One region of the Streptomyces sp. NPDC039424 genome, then DNA from elsewhere that is predicted to be linked to it. Evidence: riboswitches for the same ligand, from Rfam matches in the RefSeq annotation. Region 1 holds a riboswitch; each other region holds the start of a gene.
What was found. Region 1 has a riboswitch for cobalamin ahead of ACZ7L0_RS05200 (ribonucleoside-diphosphate reductase subunit alpha). Riboswitches for the same ligand answer to the same signal wherever they lie in the genome.
Positions count from the first base shown of each region.

Region 2: another riboswitch for cobalamin. It lies ahead of ACZ7L0_RS11015 (cobalamin biosynthesis protein); the one in region 1 lies ahead of ACZ7L0_RS05200 (ribonucleoside-diphosphate reductase subunit alpha).
Region 3: another riboswitch for cobalamin. It lies ahead of nicT (Nickel transporter NicT); the one in region 1 lies ahead of ACZ7L0_RS05200 (ribonucleoside-diphosphate reductase subunit alpha).
Region 4: another riboswitch for cobalamin. It lies ahead of ACZ7L0_RS31260 (prenyltransferase/squalene oxidase repeat-containing protein); the one in region 1 lies ahead of ACZ7L0_RS05200 (ribonucleoside-diphosphate reductase subunit alpha).

Region 1 covers NZ_JBVKAI010000002.1:81,848-85,400, reverse strand. The annotation lists gene ACZ7L0_RS05200 (ribonucleoside-diphosphate reductase subunit alpha) at 1-1,650, opposite strand, end outside; cobalamin riboswitch at 1,772-1,907, opposite strand; gene mctP (monocarboxylate uptake permease MctP) at 2,192-3,553, opposite strand, start outside.
Region 2 covers NZ_JBVKAI010000003.1:606,126-609,678, reverse strand. The annotation lists gene ACZ7L0_RS11025 (inorganic phosphate transporter) at 1-1,036, shown strand, start outside; gene ACZ7L0_RS11020 (hypothetical protein) at 1,072-1,299, shown strand; cobalamin riboswitch at 1,404-1,543, shown strand; gene ACZ7L0_RS11015 (cobalamin biosynthesis protein) at 1,645-2,589, shown strand; gene ACZ7L0_RS11010 (cobyric acid synthase) at 2,586-3,553, shown strand, end outside.
Region 3 covers NZ_JBVKAI010000005.1:357,506-361,058, reverse strand. The annotation lists gene ACZ7L0_RS15970 (glycoside hydrolase family 13 protein) at 1-34, opposite strand, end outside; gene ACZ7L0_RS15965 (LAETG motif-containing sortase-dependent surface protein) at 284-1,210, shown strand; gene ACZ7L0_RS15960 (ArsR/SmtB family transcription factor) at 1,226-1,585, opposite strand; cobalamin riboswitch at 1,666-1,849, shown strand; gene nicT (Nickel transporter NicT) at 1,879-2,973, shown strand; gene ACZ7L0_RS15950 (nucleoside hydrolase) at 2,981-3,553, opposite strand, start outside.
Region 4 covers NZ_JBVKAI010000015.1:147,215-150,767, reverse strand. The annotation lists gene ACZ7L0_RS31265 (XRE family transcriptional regulator) at 1-517, opposite strand, end outside; cobalamin riboswitch at 1,106-1,229, shown strand; gene ACZ7L0_RS31260 (prenyltransferase/squalene oxidase repeat-containing protein) at 1,369-2,592, shown strand; gene ACZ7L0_RS31255 (SCO2322 family protein) at 2,589-3,245, shown strand; gene ACZ7L0_RS31250 (CbiQ family ECF transporter T component) at 3,238-3,553, shown strand, end outside.

The DNA of each region.
Region 1 (3,553 bases):
GGCGAGCATGACGCGTTCGGCGATGCGCGTGGACAGCGCCTTGGCCTCGGCCGAGTCGAAGGGCAGGCGCAGCTTGAAGAAGACGTCCTGCAGACCCATCGCGCCGAGGCCGACCGGGCGCCAGCGGGCGTTGGAGCGGCCCGCCTGCTCGGTCGGGTAGAAGTTGATGTCGACGACCCGGTCGAGGAAGGTGACGGCGGTGCGGACGGTGGCGTCCAGCCGCTCCCAGTCGATGTCCTGGGCGGCCGGGTCGACGAACGCGCCGAGGTTGACCGACCCCAGGTTGCAGACCGCCGTCTCCCCGTCGTCGGTGACCTCCAGGATCTCCGTGCACAGGTTGGAGGAGTGGACGACGTGGCCCGGCTCGGCCGTCTGGTTGGCGGTGCGGTTGGCGGCGTCCTTGAAGGTCATCCAGCCGTTGCCGGTCTGCGCGAGGGTGCGCATCATCCGGCCGTACAGATCGCGGGCGGGGATGGTCTTCTTGGCGAGGCCCGCCGCCTCGGCCTTGCGGTAGGCGGCGTCGAACTCCTCGCCCCACAGGTCCACCAGCTCCGGCACGTCCGCCGGGGAGAACAGTGACCACTGCTCGTCGGCGTTGACGCGGCGCATGAACTCGTCGGGGATCCAGTGCGCGAGGTTGAGGTTGTGCGTACGGCGGGCGTCCTCGCCGGTGTTGTCGCGCAGCTCCAGGAACTCCTCGATGTCGGAGTGCCAGGTCTCCAGGTAGACCGCGGCGGCGCCCTTGCGCCGGCCGCCCTGGTTCACGGCGGCGACCGAGGCGTCGAGGGTCTTCAGGAACGGCACGATGCCGTTGGAGTGCCCGTTGGTGCCGCGGATGAGGGAACCGCGCGAACGGATCCGGCTGTACGACAGACCGATGCCGCCGGCGTGCTTCGAGAGCCGGGCGACCTGGTGGTAGCGGTCGTAGATGGAGTCCAGCTCGTCCTTGGGGGAGTCCAGGAGGTAGCAGGACGACATCTGGGGGTGCCGGGTGCCGGAGTTGAAGAGCGTGGGGGAGGAGGGCAGGTAGTCCAGGCGGCTCATCAGCTTGTAGAGCGCGGCGACCTCGTCCACCGAGCGGGAGGTGTCGTCCTCGGCGAGACCGGCGGCGACGCGCAGCATGAAGTGCTGGGGCGTCTCGACGACCTTGCGGGTGATCGGGTGCCGCAGGAGGTAGCGGCTGTGCAGGGTGCGCAGACCGAAGTAGCCGAAGCGGTCGTCGGCGCCGTCGTCGACCAGCGCGTCGAGGCGGGCCGCGTGCAGGCGCGCGAACTCGGCGGTCCGGTCGGCGATCAGGCCCTCGCGGTGGCCCACGGCGACGGACGAGGCGAAGGACGTCACGCCCTGGGAGGCGGCCTCGGCGCGGATGGTGAGGGTGAGCAGCCGGGCGGCCAGCCGAGAGTAGGCGGGGTCCTCGGAGATCAGGCCGGCCGCCGCCTCCGTGGCCAGCTCGCGCAGTTCCGCTTCGTCCGCGTGGGCGGACCGGCCGCGCAGTGCGGCGGCGGCGACCCGGCCGGGGTCGGCGTCCGGCAGGTCGGCGGTCAGCTCGGTCAGGGTCCGCAACAGCGCGGCACCGGGACCGTCGGACTCCACCGGGGCCGCCTCGGTCGCCTGGGTGGCTGAAGCCGGGTCGACTGGCGCGATGGTCACGTGAGGCACTCCCTCGCTCGGCGTGGGGCCTGGCGGAGGGCAGGGGGCAGCACGAGCGCACGCGGCGTCGCGTCCACCGGCCCACTCCACGAGGCCCGGACGTCATGGGCACCCGACCGGACGGCCGGGCGCGCTGTCGGCAGGTCCTCGGACTGACGCTCGACACCCGTATGCGGGCATACGGGCATGAGTACACCGTTGCGGGACAGTTCCGGATTCGCACCGGATTCCCCTGCGGCGACAGCGAGCATGAGCATACATCTAGTGCCGGGCTGCGGTGTCACCCCCAGATGTTGTGTTGCGTCGGCTTCATAGCGTCAACTCGTAGATGAGGAGAGTGATGTCGTCCAGGTGCCGGAGCGGGCTCCGGTCCCGCCCGGGCGAGCGGACGAGGCCGAGGCGTTCGCAGATGCGGTGGGCGGCGTGCGGGGCGCGTCGGGGTCCGCGTGGCCGGATCACGATGTCCGTGCGGCCGAGTGCGCGGGACGGGTACGACGACGGGCCGCCGGATTTCCCCGGCGGCCCGTCGCTCGCGTACGGCTCAGTGCGCGCTGCCCGCCGTGGCCGGCGGCAGTTCCACCTGGACACCCGGGTCGCCCGCGTCCGCCGTGTAGTCCTCCGGGCTGGTCTCGTCGACGCCCTCGGGGGCCTTGAGCGCCTTCAGGGCGAAGGTGAGGACCACCGCGACGGCCACGTTGAGCACGAACGCGGTCAGACCGATGTAGCCGATCTCGCCGATGCCCGGGATCTCCTTGGCGTTGCCGCCGAAGTGCTTTTGCGTCGGCGAGGAGATGCCGTACGCGGCGAGCGTGCCGTACACCATGCCGACCGCCCAGCCCGCGAGCAGCGCCCAGCGGTGGAACCAGCGGGTGAACAGGCCGCCGACCAGGGCCGGGAAGGTCTGCAGGATCCAGATGCCGCCGAGCAGCTGGAAGTTGATCGCGACCGTCTTGTCCATGGTCAGGACGAAGATCAGCGCGCCCACCTTCACCAGCAGCGACACGATCTTGGAGACCCGCGTCTCCTCCTTCGGCGTCGCGTCCGGCTTGATGAAGTCCTTGTAGATGTTGCGCGTGAAGAGGTTGGCCGCCGCGATCGACATGATCGCCGCCGGCACCAGCGCTCCGATGCCGATCGCCGCGAAGGCCACGCCCGCGAACCAGTCCGGGAACATGGTCTCGAACAGCTGCGGGATCGCCAGCTGGCCGTTGGTGACCTTCACCCCGGCCGCGATCGCCATGAAGCCGAGCAGCGCCAGCAGGCCCAGCATCAGTGAGTACAGCGGCAGGATCGTGGTGTTGCGGCGGATCACCTCACGGCTGCGCGAGGACAGGGTCGCGGTGATCGAGTGCGGGTACATGAACAGCGCCAGCGCCGAGCCCAGCGCCAGCGTGGCGTACGTCCACTGGCCCGTCGGGGCCGGCACCAGCCCGCCCGCGCCCGCTTCCGTGTACTTCGCGCCCGCCTTGGCGAAGATCTCGTCGAACCCGCCCAGCTTGATCGGGATGTAGATGATCGCCACGGCGATGACGATGTAGATCAGCGTGTCCTTGACGAACGCGATCAGCGCGGGCGCCCTGAGGCCCGACGAGTAGGTGTACGCCGCCAGCACACCGAAGGCGATCAGCAGCGGCAGGTCCTTCACGAACCAGTTGGTGTTCTCGCCGCCACCGACGCCCATCACGTCCAGCACCGCCTGGATGCCGACCAGTTGCAGCGCGATGTACGGCATTGTCGCCAGGATGCCGGTCACCGCCACCGCCAGCGACAGGCCCTTGGAGCCGAAGCGGCCCCGCACGAAGTCCGAGGTCGTCACATAGCCGTGCTTGTGCGAGACCGACCACAGGCGGGGCAGGAACGTGAAGATCAGCGGATAGACGAGGATGGTGTACGGCACCGCGAA
Region 2 (3,553 bases), on a different contig from region 1:
CGACGAGACCGGCATCCGTCCCGAGGTCATCTTCGCCGCCCTGGTCGGCGCGATCCTCTGGAACCTGCTGACCTGGCTGGTGGGACTGCCCTCCAGCTCCTCCCACGCCCTCATGGGCGGCCTGATCGGCGCCACCATCGCCTCGGCCGGCACGGGCGCCGTCCACGGCGACGCGCTCGTCACCAAGGTGCTGCTCCCGGCCGTCGCGGCCCCGGTGGTCGCGGGCCTGGCGGCGATGGTCGCCACCCGGTTCTCCTACGCGATCGGCAAGAACGCCGACGGCGAGGCCGCCCGCAAGGGCTACCGCGCCGGCCAGATCGCCTCGGCCGGCCTGGTCTCCCTCGCGCACGGCACGAACGACGCGCAGAAGACCATGGGCATCATCACCCTGGCCCTGATCGCCGGCGGCTCCATAGCCCCGGGCTCCAACCCTCCCACCTGGGTCATCCTCTCCGCGGGCGTGGCCATCGCGGCCGGCACCTTCCTCGGCGGCTGGCGCATCATCCGCACCATGGGCAAGGGCCTGACCGACCTCCAGCCGCAGCAGGGCTTCGCCGCCCAGACCAGCGCCGCGACGGTCATCCTGGCCTCCTCCCACCTGGGCTTCTCCCTCTCCACCACGCACTCGGTCTCCGGCTCCGTGATGGGCGCCGGTCTGGGCCGCAAGGGCGGCGTGGTCCGCTGGTCCACGGCGACCCGCATGTTCGTCGCCTGGGGGCTCACGCTTCCGGCCGCCGCCCTGGTCGGCGCGCTCGCCGAGAGCGTGACGGACCTCGGTGACTGGGGCACCGCGCTGGTGGCGGTCTTCCTGGTGGCCTCCAGCGCCGCGATCTGGAAGATCTCCCGCCGCGAGGTCGTCGACGCGGGCAACGTCAACGAGATCGAGGAACCCCCCGGCGTGGTGACCACCGCGATCGCCGTGGTCACCCCTCCCCCCACGGGCACCGTGACCGAGGACCTGACGGCCACCATCCCGTCCCCCGCGGCGCCCGTCGCCACCGCCGACCCGGCGACCCCGCCGGCCGCGGCCGTCTGACACCGAGACCCGGTCAACAAGAAAGCAGCTCCGATATGAAGATCGACTGGGCGGCCCTCGGCTCCGTCTTCGGTGTCAGCCTCGCGGTCACCGTCGGCATGGTGGCCCTCTTCACCCTCGGCATCACGGGTCTGTCCCGCCGCGAACGCGCCGCCGCGCAAGGCGACTCGGCCGCGCTCGCCGTCACCGGCGCGTACCTGTGCTTCGCGGCCTGCGCCGCGGCGGTGGTGTACGGCATCTACCTGATCATGGCCAAGGCCTGACCGAGGCCCGCAAGGCTCCTCCCCGCTCTGCGGGGAGGAGCCTTTTGGCGTTCGGTGTGGGCCTCAGCACACTGTCCCGTCGCAGGTCAACAGCGAGTTGACGGCCCTTCCGGGGCCGTGGTGGACTGCCGGGGCCATCTACGGCGGCAGGAGAGGAAGCCGGTGCGAATCCGGCGCGGTCCCGCCACTGTCACCGGGGTAGGAAGCCCCGGGAGCCAGGAACTCTCACCGCCGGTCTCGTCGAACCAGGGCGCGGACACCCTGAGTGAGGACATATCGCCATGCTCGCCTGCCGTTCGAGGTACCGCACCGGATCGCTGCCCGACCCCACGGCCGGCTGAGCCGATGCGTGCCGATCGCGTCTTCGCGTACGGCGCCGCCACCGGCCTCCTCGGCGACCACCTGCTCGGCGATCCCCGCCACGGGCATCCGGTCGCCGTGTTCGGGCGGGCCGCGGGCGCCGTGGAGCGGGTGCTGTGGCGGGACCACCGGGGATGGGGCGCGCTGCACACCGCGGTCTGCGTGGGCGGCGCCGTGTCGCTGGGGGCGCTCGCCGCATCCGCCGTACGTCCCTCCCGTACCGCCTCCGTCGCCCTGACCGCCGCCGCCACCTGGGCCGTCGTGGGCGGGACCTCCCTCGCGCGGGAGGCCCGGCGCATCGGGCGGGCGCTGGAGGCGGGGGACGTCGAGGCCGCCCGGGCGCGGCTGCCGCACCTGTGCGGACGGGATCCGCAGGCGCTCGACGCCGACGGGATCGCCCGGGCCGTCGTCGAGTCCGTCGCCGAGAACACCTCCGACGCGGTGGTGGGAGCCCTGGTGTGGGGGGCCGTGGCCGGGGTGCCCGGACTGCTCGGGTTCCGGGCCGCCAACACCCTCGACGCCATGGTCGGCCACAAGTCGCCCAGGTACCGGCGCTACGGGTGGGCCTCGGCCCGGCTCGACGACCTCGCGGGCTGGCCGGGAGCCCGGCTGACCGCGGCGCTGGCCGCCGTGGCCGGCGGCGACCCCCGGGGTGCCGTACGGGCCTGGCGGGCCGACGCGGCCAAGCATCCGAGCCCCAACGCCGGGCCCGTGGAGGCCGCGTTCGCGGGCGCACTGGGAGTGCGGCTGGGCGGGACGCTGTCGTACGCGGGGCGGGTCGAGCACCGGCCCGTGCTCAACGGCGGCGCGGGGCGCGCCGTCGCCACTCCCGACATCGAGCGGGCCGTACGGCTCTCCCGGCGTGTCGGCCTGCTCGCGCTCGGTGTCTGCGTCGCCGCGCGCACCGTCACGAAGGGACGTAGGTCATGAACGGCGGGCTGCTCGTCGCCGGCACCACCTCCGACGCCGGCAAGAGCGTCGTGACGGCCGGGATCTGCCGCTGGCTGGTGCGGCAGGGAGTCAAGGTCGCGCCCTTCAAGGCGCAGAACATGTCGCTCAACTCGTTCGTGACGCGCGAGGGCGCGGAGATCGGGCGGGCGCAGGCCATGCAGGCGCAGGCGTGCCGCGTGGAGCCGACCGCGCTGATGAACCCCGTCCTCCTCAAGCCCGGCGGTGAGCAGAGCAGCCAGGTGGTGCTCCTGGGCAAGCCGGTGGGCGAGCTGAGCGCGCGCGGCTACCACGGCGGGCGGCAGCAGCGGCTGCTGGGAACCGTGCTCGACTGTCTCGCCGAGTTGCGGGGCACGTATGACGCGGTGATCTGTGAGGGGGCCGGTTCGCCCGCCGAGATCAATCTGCGGCGGACCGACATCGTGAACATGGGGATCGCGCGCAACGCCCGGCTTCCCGTGCTCGTCGTGGGCGACATCGACCGCGGGGGCGTCTTCGCCTCCTTCTTCGGGACCGTCGCCCTGCTGTCGCGGGAGGACCAGGAACTGGTCGCCGGGTTCCTCGTCAACAAGTTCCGGGGGGACGTCTCGCTGCTGGAGCCGGGGCTCGACATGCTGCACGGGCTCACCGGGCGGCGGACGTACGGCGTCCTGCCGTTCCGGCACGGGCTCGGCATCGACGAGGAGGACGGACTGCGGGTGTCCCTGCGGGGGACGGTCCGCGAGTCGAACGTCGCCCCGCCGGTCGGCGAGGACGTCCTGCGGGTCGCCGTCTGCGCGATTCCGCTGATGTCCAACTTCACCGACGTGGACGCGCTGGCCGCCGAACCGGGCGTCGTGGTGCGGTTCGTGGACCGGCCCGAGGAACTGGCCGACGCCGACCTCGTGGTGATCCCGGGAACCCGGGGCACGGTCCGGGCGCTGGAGTGGCTGCGGAAGCGCGGGCT
Region 3 (3,553 bases), on a different contig from region 1:
CGTGGGCTCCCTTGGGGAAGGACGACAAGGGCATCCCTGTCCACATTGCCGGGAAAGCGAAACTTCACACCCTGCGGAGTAGATCATTCCCAGTGTGTCGAAGTTGTGATGAGGCATGAACTCCCCTTGCATCAGCGCAGGTTGACAGGGTTCAGCCGGTCGACCCACCATGTGCACACGCTGTGGCGCATCTGACCAATGGGCCCGGTGTTTCCTCTGCCTTCTCCTGCCTTCCCCCCTGCCTTCTCCGCATGGGAAGGTCTCAGATCCTGATGGGATACACATGTCCATAGCGAGACGTGTCACCACCCGCCGCCTGCTGGGGACGGGCGCCGCGACGCTCGCCCTCTGCGCGGCCTCCGTCGCCGCCGCCTCCGGCGCCTGGGCCCACGACGGCGGTGACGGCTGGAAGTCCGGCGGCACCTACAAGCCGGGCACCGGCGCGGGCACGGAGACCGGGACCGACCGCTGCCAGTTCTCGCTCGACGGCACCGGCTTCTACGACTCGGTCAAGGTCGACGACCAGAACCTCAAGCCCACCGAGGACGGCAAGGTCCACATCAAGGTCCGCACCGCCGGTGACGCCTCCACCTGCACCGCCTCGCTGGCCTCCTACCTCGCCCACGGTTCCTCCTTCGGCACCTCCGGCGAGCAGATCTTCGTGGACTTCGACTCCGTGACGGTGAAGCCGGGCCAGACCGAGTCCCTCGACATCGCGGTACCGGACGCGGGCTGCTTCGCGCAGATCGACCTCTATCGGGGCGCGGTCAAGTTCGACGGCGAGCTCGACGCCAAGGACGGGTTCGAGCACGGCGACCTGCCCAAGGGCCCGGACCACCCCGTCATCAAGGACAAGCTGATCGCGGCCTGGAACGGCGGTTCGAAGGACTGCACGTCCACCGAGACCGCCACGCCGACCCCGTCCGCCCCCGAGTCCGTCCCGGCCCAGCCCTCGACCCCGGCCGCGGAGACCGCCACCCCGACCCCGAGCGCCTCCGAGTCCACGCCCACCGAGTCGGCCACCCCGACCCCGTCCGCCTCGGAGTCCACCCCGGCCGCGGCCCCGACGCCCGACGGGGGCGGCGGCGACCTGGCCGAGACCGGTGGCGGCAGCGGCTCCGCCGTCATCGCCGCAGGCGCCGCCGTGCTCCTCGCGGGCGGCGCGGTGATCGTGGTCGCCACCAGGCGCAGGCGCACCGCCCGGGGCTGATGCCGTAAGCGGGTGTCAGCCGCCGTCCGCGGTGCAGTGCTTCAGCAGTCCTCGCACCTCGGTGTCCACCACCCGGTACCTGACCACCCGCCCCTCCTTCTCCCCCTCCACGACCCCCGCCGCCCGCAGCAGCCGCAAGGCCTGCGAGACGGCGGGGTCGTTCATTCCGGTCGCGATCGCCAGATCGGACACGGCCAGCGGGCCGGTGCGGTGCAGGGCCAGCAGCAGCGCGAGGCGCTTGGGGTCGGCGAGCAGGGCGAAACGGTCGGCCCACGTGCGCACATGGCCGGGCTCGCCGATCGCGGCGATGGCGTCGCAGACCCGGTGGCCGTCGATGGTGCGACGGTCCGCGCGGTCGGCAGGGACGAGATGCATGCCCTCATCCTCGCAGGCGCCGTTTTGTGATCTTCGATACCTGCGCAGGTACGCAGCTATGCAGGAAACCGCTCGCACCCCTACGGTGATCAGGCCGTGGTGCTCGGGAAGTCGATGCGATGTCGACGCGGCCCTCGCCACTGTGATCGGGGAGTTCCCGTCCCGTCCGGCACCCGCCGGGCCACTGGTCGTACGACCGGGAAGGCAGGGACGGCGGACGTACGACCCGTAAGCCAGGAGACCGGCCACGGCAGCTCACGAAGTGATCCACGAGGTGCTGGAGCGTGAACCGGATGGCCCTGCCCGAATCCACGTCGGCTTTCCGCTGGCGGCGCGAGGACACCCTCAAAACGGCAGGGCTGATGGCGGTGATCGTCGCCCTGCACGTCGTCGCGTTCGGGATCCTCTTCCTGCTCGTCGTCCCCGAGCACTACAAGGTCGGCACCAAGGCCTTCGGCATCGGCCTGGGCGTCACCGCCTACACCCTCGGCATGCGGCACGCCTTCGACGCCGACCACATCGCCGCGATCGACAACACCACCCGCAAGCTGATGGCGGACGGCAAGCGGCCGGTGTCGGTGGGCTTCTGGTTCGCGCTGGGGCACTCCAGCGTGGTCGTGCTGCTGGCCGCGCTGATCGCGGGCGGCACCCAGCTCGCCGGCAAGGTGATGAACGAGGGCTCTCGCACCCACCAGGTCCTCGGCTTCCTGGGTACGACGATCTCCGGCACCTTCCTCTACCTCATCGCCGCCCTCAACCTGGTCGCCCTGCTGGGCATCCTGCGCGTGTTCCGGGCGATGCGGGCGGGGACGTACGACGAGCGGGAGCTCGAACAGCACCTGGACTCCCGGGGGTTCATGAACCGGATCCTCGGCCGCCTCACCAAGTCCATCAGCCGGCCCGGGCAGATGTTCCCGCTCGGGTTCCTCTTCGGGCTCGGCTTCGACACCGCCACCGAGGTCACGCTGATGGTGATGGCCGGCTCGGGTGCGGCGGCCGGGCTGCCCTGGTACGCGATCCTGTGCCTGCCGCTCCTGTTCGCCGCCGGTATGAGCCTGTTCGACACGCTCGACGGCACCTTCATGAACTTCGCCTACCAGTGGGCGTTCTCCAACCCCGTACGCAAGGTGTTCTACAACCTCACCATCACCGGCCTGTCCATCGCCGTCGCCTTCTTCATCGGCACGATCGAACTGGTCGGCGTCCTGCACGAGAAGCTCGACCTGCGCGACGGCCTCACCGGCTGGATCGCCGGCCTGAACCTGGACAGCGTCGGCTATGTCATCGTCGGCCTGTTCGTCGTCGTGTGGGCGGCGGCGCTGGCGTACTGGCGGCTCGCGAAGGTGGAGGAGCGGTGGGCGGTACCGGCCCCCGCCTCCTCGGAGTGAGCCGCGTCTAGCGTTCGACCGTCTCCAGGTACAGCTTGACGAACCGGTCCACGTCCACGTCCAACGCCACGTCCACCAGGGGCTGTTCGCGGTGGCCCTCATGGATCTCGGACTCGCCGGGACGCGGGCGGCGGTCGACGATGGTCTGACCCCGGGTCGGGCCGGGGGCGAGGGAGACCTCGACGGGCAGCAGGCTGGTGGTGATGCCGGCCGGGTCGGCGACCGCGCAGACCGCGCCCGCGTCGCCCAGGCCGCCGGCTGCCTCCGCCTCGGTGGGGCCGCCCTGGGTGGTGGGCCGGTGCGCGAGCAGCTCGCCGGCCAGCCGGGTGCCGGGCTCTTCGCTCGCCCGCAGTCGCCGTACGTCGGTGCCGGGGACCACGACCCGCTGGAAGACGTCGAGGCCGTACATGGTGATCGGCACCCCGGCGGTCAGCAGGATCGCCGCCGCCTCCGGGTCGTGCCAGACGTTGAACTCGGCGACCGGCGTGGCGTTCCCGGTGGCCACGGCGCCGCCCATGAACACGATCCGCCCGATGTTGCGCGTCACCTCCGGGTGGGTGCGCAGCAGCAGGGCGATATT
Region 4 (3,553 bases), on a different contig from region 1:
CGTTCATCCGCGGGGCGCGCATCGCCAGCCGCACCAGCCCGCTCTCCCGCAGCACCAGCAGCGGATCGGCCTCCGCCTCCAGGCTCTGGAGCACCGGTTGCAGGGCCTCGTACAGTGCCTCGGGCTCGTCCGCGGTGAAGTATCCGGCGGGCAGCCCGAAGAACCGGCGCAGCCGGTCGGCGTGTTCGAGGCTCGGCATACCGCTCTTGCGCCACACGCTCAGCCACTGCCGGCTCGTTCCCGCGATCCTGGCCAGCTCGTCCAGCGAGTAGCGCTTGCCGTCGGGCCGGCGCCGGGTCTCGCGGATGAAGTCGAGCCGCTGCCGGACCCGTTCGTCCAGCCCGATCTCGGGTGCGGCGCCGCCCGCGAGCAGTCGGGCGACCACGTCGGCGGGTATCCCCGTCCGGTACGACAGGTCGGCCACGTCCAGGACCTCCGGCAGCCGGCCCCCCGGCCGCCCGGTGAGCTCGCCGAGGCGCTCCAGCACGCCGGCAAGCGGGGCGTAGGCGTCACTCACCGAAGTCCCCCCTGGGCGTGTCGTCGGTTCCGTGGCTGAGCTGACGCGAGGCTACCGGGTCGCCCGCCGGTCGAGAAGGCATGACAACATCAGCTGCGGAATTAGGCAGCAATCGTTGACAGTTGAGGCCTGAACACGACAGGATCATGACGCAAGGTCACACTCCGAGGCCGCTCAGCGAAGCCGGAGGGTGCGCCTTGTCCCGCCCCGGGTGCTGCCTATGGGGGAGCAGCATCCGGGGCGTTACCTCTGCGCACGCCGGTCCGGGCGGGGCCTGGAACGCCACATCGGCCGGGCGGGCCGTTCTCGGCGTTGGCCGGACGCGGGCGCAGGGGTGGGCGGGGTCCCGGGCGGGCAGGACGTGCAGACGCCGCAGCGGGCGGGCGAGTTCCGCGCCCGCCTCCGCCGGGCTCAGCGAGGGGCACCGGGTAGCCGTGCTCGCGCGCGTACATCATCACCGCTCACCGCGCCCTCGGCGGAGGCGTCGATCTCGTACACCTCGGCCGACCGCCCCGGGCCGAGCGGTCTCCCCGTCGGTGTCATGCCGCGACCTTAGGGGCCGATGCTGTGATCCTCGGCTCACAGCCGTCCCTCAGTCTCAGGGTTACGGGCGGGTAGAGTGACCGCGTCGTCATCACACCCGTACGGGGGGAAGCCGGTGCAATTCCGGCGCTGGCCCGCAACCGTGAACCGCCCTGGGCGGTGAGCCGGACTGCCCTGTACGGGACGTTGACCGGCTCACGTGCGTCGGCGGCCCGCCGCGCACGGCACCGTCGAGGTCTACGGAGCCGAGCCGCCCGGGGTGTCCCGTGCTGCCCGCGCTCCGCTTCAGGGAGAGGCAGTCGCCGACCATGAACGTCCGCCGCAGCGCAGCGGCTCTGGCCGCCATCGGTGTGATGGCCGCCGCAGCGCCCGCCACCGCCGCGTCCCCGTCCCCCTCCCCGTCGACGGCACTTCCGTCGGGGCTGTACGGCAGCTCGGACCCGAAGTACGACGGTGTGTGGCGGCAGTCCCTCGCGCTGCTCGCCCAGCGCACCGTGGGCGTCCGGCCGGCCGCGAAGGCCGTCGACTGGCTGGTGGGGCAGCAGTGCGCGGACGGCGGGTTCGCCGCCTACCGGCCGGACCCCGCCAAGACCTGTGCGGCGACCAACGCCCAGACCGACACCAACAGCACGGCCGTCGCCGTGCAGGCGCTGAAGGCGCTCGGCGAGCACGACGGCGAGGTCCGCAAGGCGGTGACCTGGCTGAAGATGATGCAGAACAAGGACGGCGGCTGGAGTTACACGCCGGGCTCGCCCAGCGACACGAACTCCACCTCCCTGGTCATCGGCGCGCTCGCGGTGGCCGGCGAGGATCCCTTGCGGCTGCGCACCGAGGGCAGGACCCCGGCCGAACTGCTGGCCAAGTGGTCCATCTCCTGCGAGGGGGACGACGGGGGCGCCCTCGCCTACCAGCCGGACAAGAAGGGCAGGCTGGTGGGCAACGCGGACGCGACGGCCGCCGGGGTGCTGGGCGCGCTCGGCAAGGGCTTCGTGACGAAGGCCGGGAAGGCGCCGGAGGAGGGCTACGTCTGCGCCGACTCCGGCAAGCAGCTCACCCCGCAGGACATCTCCCGCAACGGCGCCGCGTACCTGTCGGACGCGACGCACGACACCGGCTACCTCAAGTCCGCCCTCGCGGGTGCCAAGGACCAGCCGGACTACGGCAACACCGCCGACGCGGTCGTCGCCCTCGCCGCGCGGGGCTGGACGAAGCAGGCGAAGAAGCCGTACGCCTGGCTGGAGAAGAACGGCGTGCCGTGGGCGAAGCAGAGCGGGCCCGCCGCCTACGCCGAGCTGATCTTCGCCGCGCACGCGATGGGCGCCGACCCGCGCGACTTCGGCGGTACGGACCTGGTGCGGGCCCTGGGCGCGACGGGACCGGCGCCGCAGACGGCCAAGGCGAAGGCCGCGCAGGACGAGAAGGACGAGGACGGCTCCGGGGTGAGCATCTGGTGGATCATCGGCACCGGCCTCGTCGGCGGGATCGGGATCGGCTTCCTGCTCAGCGGACGCAAGAGGACGCGGCAGCCGTGACCGCCGTCCGCCGTGCCGGGGCGCTGCTCCTGGCGGCCCTCCTCTGCGTGGGGCTCGCGGGTCAGGCGCGGGCCACCGGCTACCGGTACTGGTCCTTCTGGGAGCGCACCGGCGGCCACTGGACCTACGCCACGCAGGGCCCCTCGACCGCCCGGCCCTCCGACGGCGACGTCCAGGGCTTCCGCTTCGCGGTGAGTGCGGACTCCGCCGACGCGACGCGCCCGCGCGGTACGGCGGACTTCGACTCGATCTGCGCCGATTCGCCCGCGCGGGCGGGCCGGAAGCGGGTGGCGCTCGTGCTCGACTTCGGTACGTCCGCGGACGCGCCGTCGGGCGAGACCCCGCCCGCCCGCCGGACGGCCTGTGCGGTCATCTCCTCCGACGGGACCGCCGCCGACGCGCTGGCCTCGGTGGCGGGGCCGCTGCGGTACGACGCCGACGCACTGCTGTGTGCGATCGCGGGGTATCCGGAGAAGGGGTGCGGGGAGCAGGTGGCGGAGGGGAGGTCCCGCCCGGCGCCGGACCAGGCGCCGGCCCAGGCGAAGGACGACCCGGAGCACGGTCCGTCGGTGGGCCTGCTGGCAGGCGCGGGTGCCGTCGTGCTGCTGGGCGGAGCCGCGCTGTGGCAGGCACGGCGGCGCCGGGATGCGTAGGGCGCCGCGCGCCGCGGGTGTCCACCCCGGCGCCTGGTGGCTGTGGTCCATGGGCCTCGGCACCGCGGCCACCCGCACCACCAACCCCCTCCTGCTCGCCCTCCTCATAGCGACGGCGGGCTACGTGGTCGCCACCCACCGCACGGCCGCCCCCTGGTCCCGCTCCTACACCGCCTTCGCCCGACTCGCCCTGGCCGTCCTCCTCGTCCGCCTGGTCTTCGCGGTGGCGCTCGGCTCCCCCGTCCCCGGCACGCACGTGATCGTCACCCTCCCCGAAGTCCCGCTCCCGCACTGGGCGCAGGGCATCC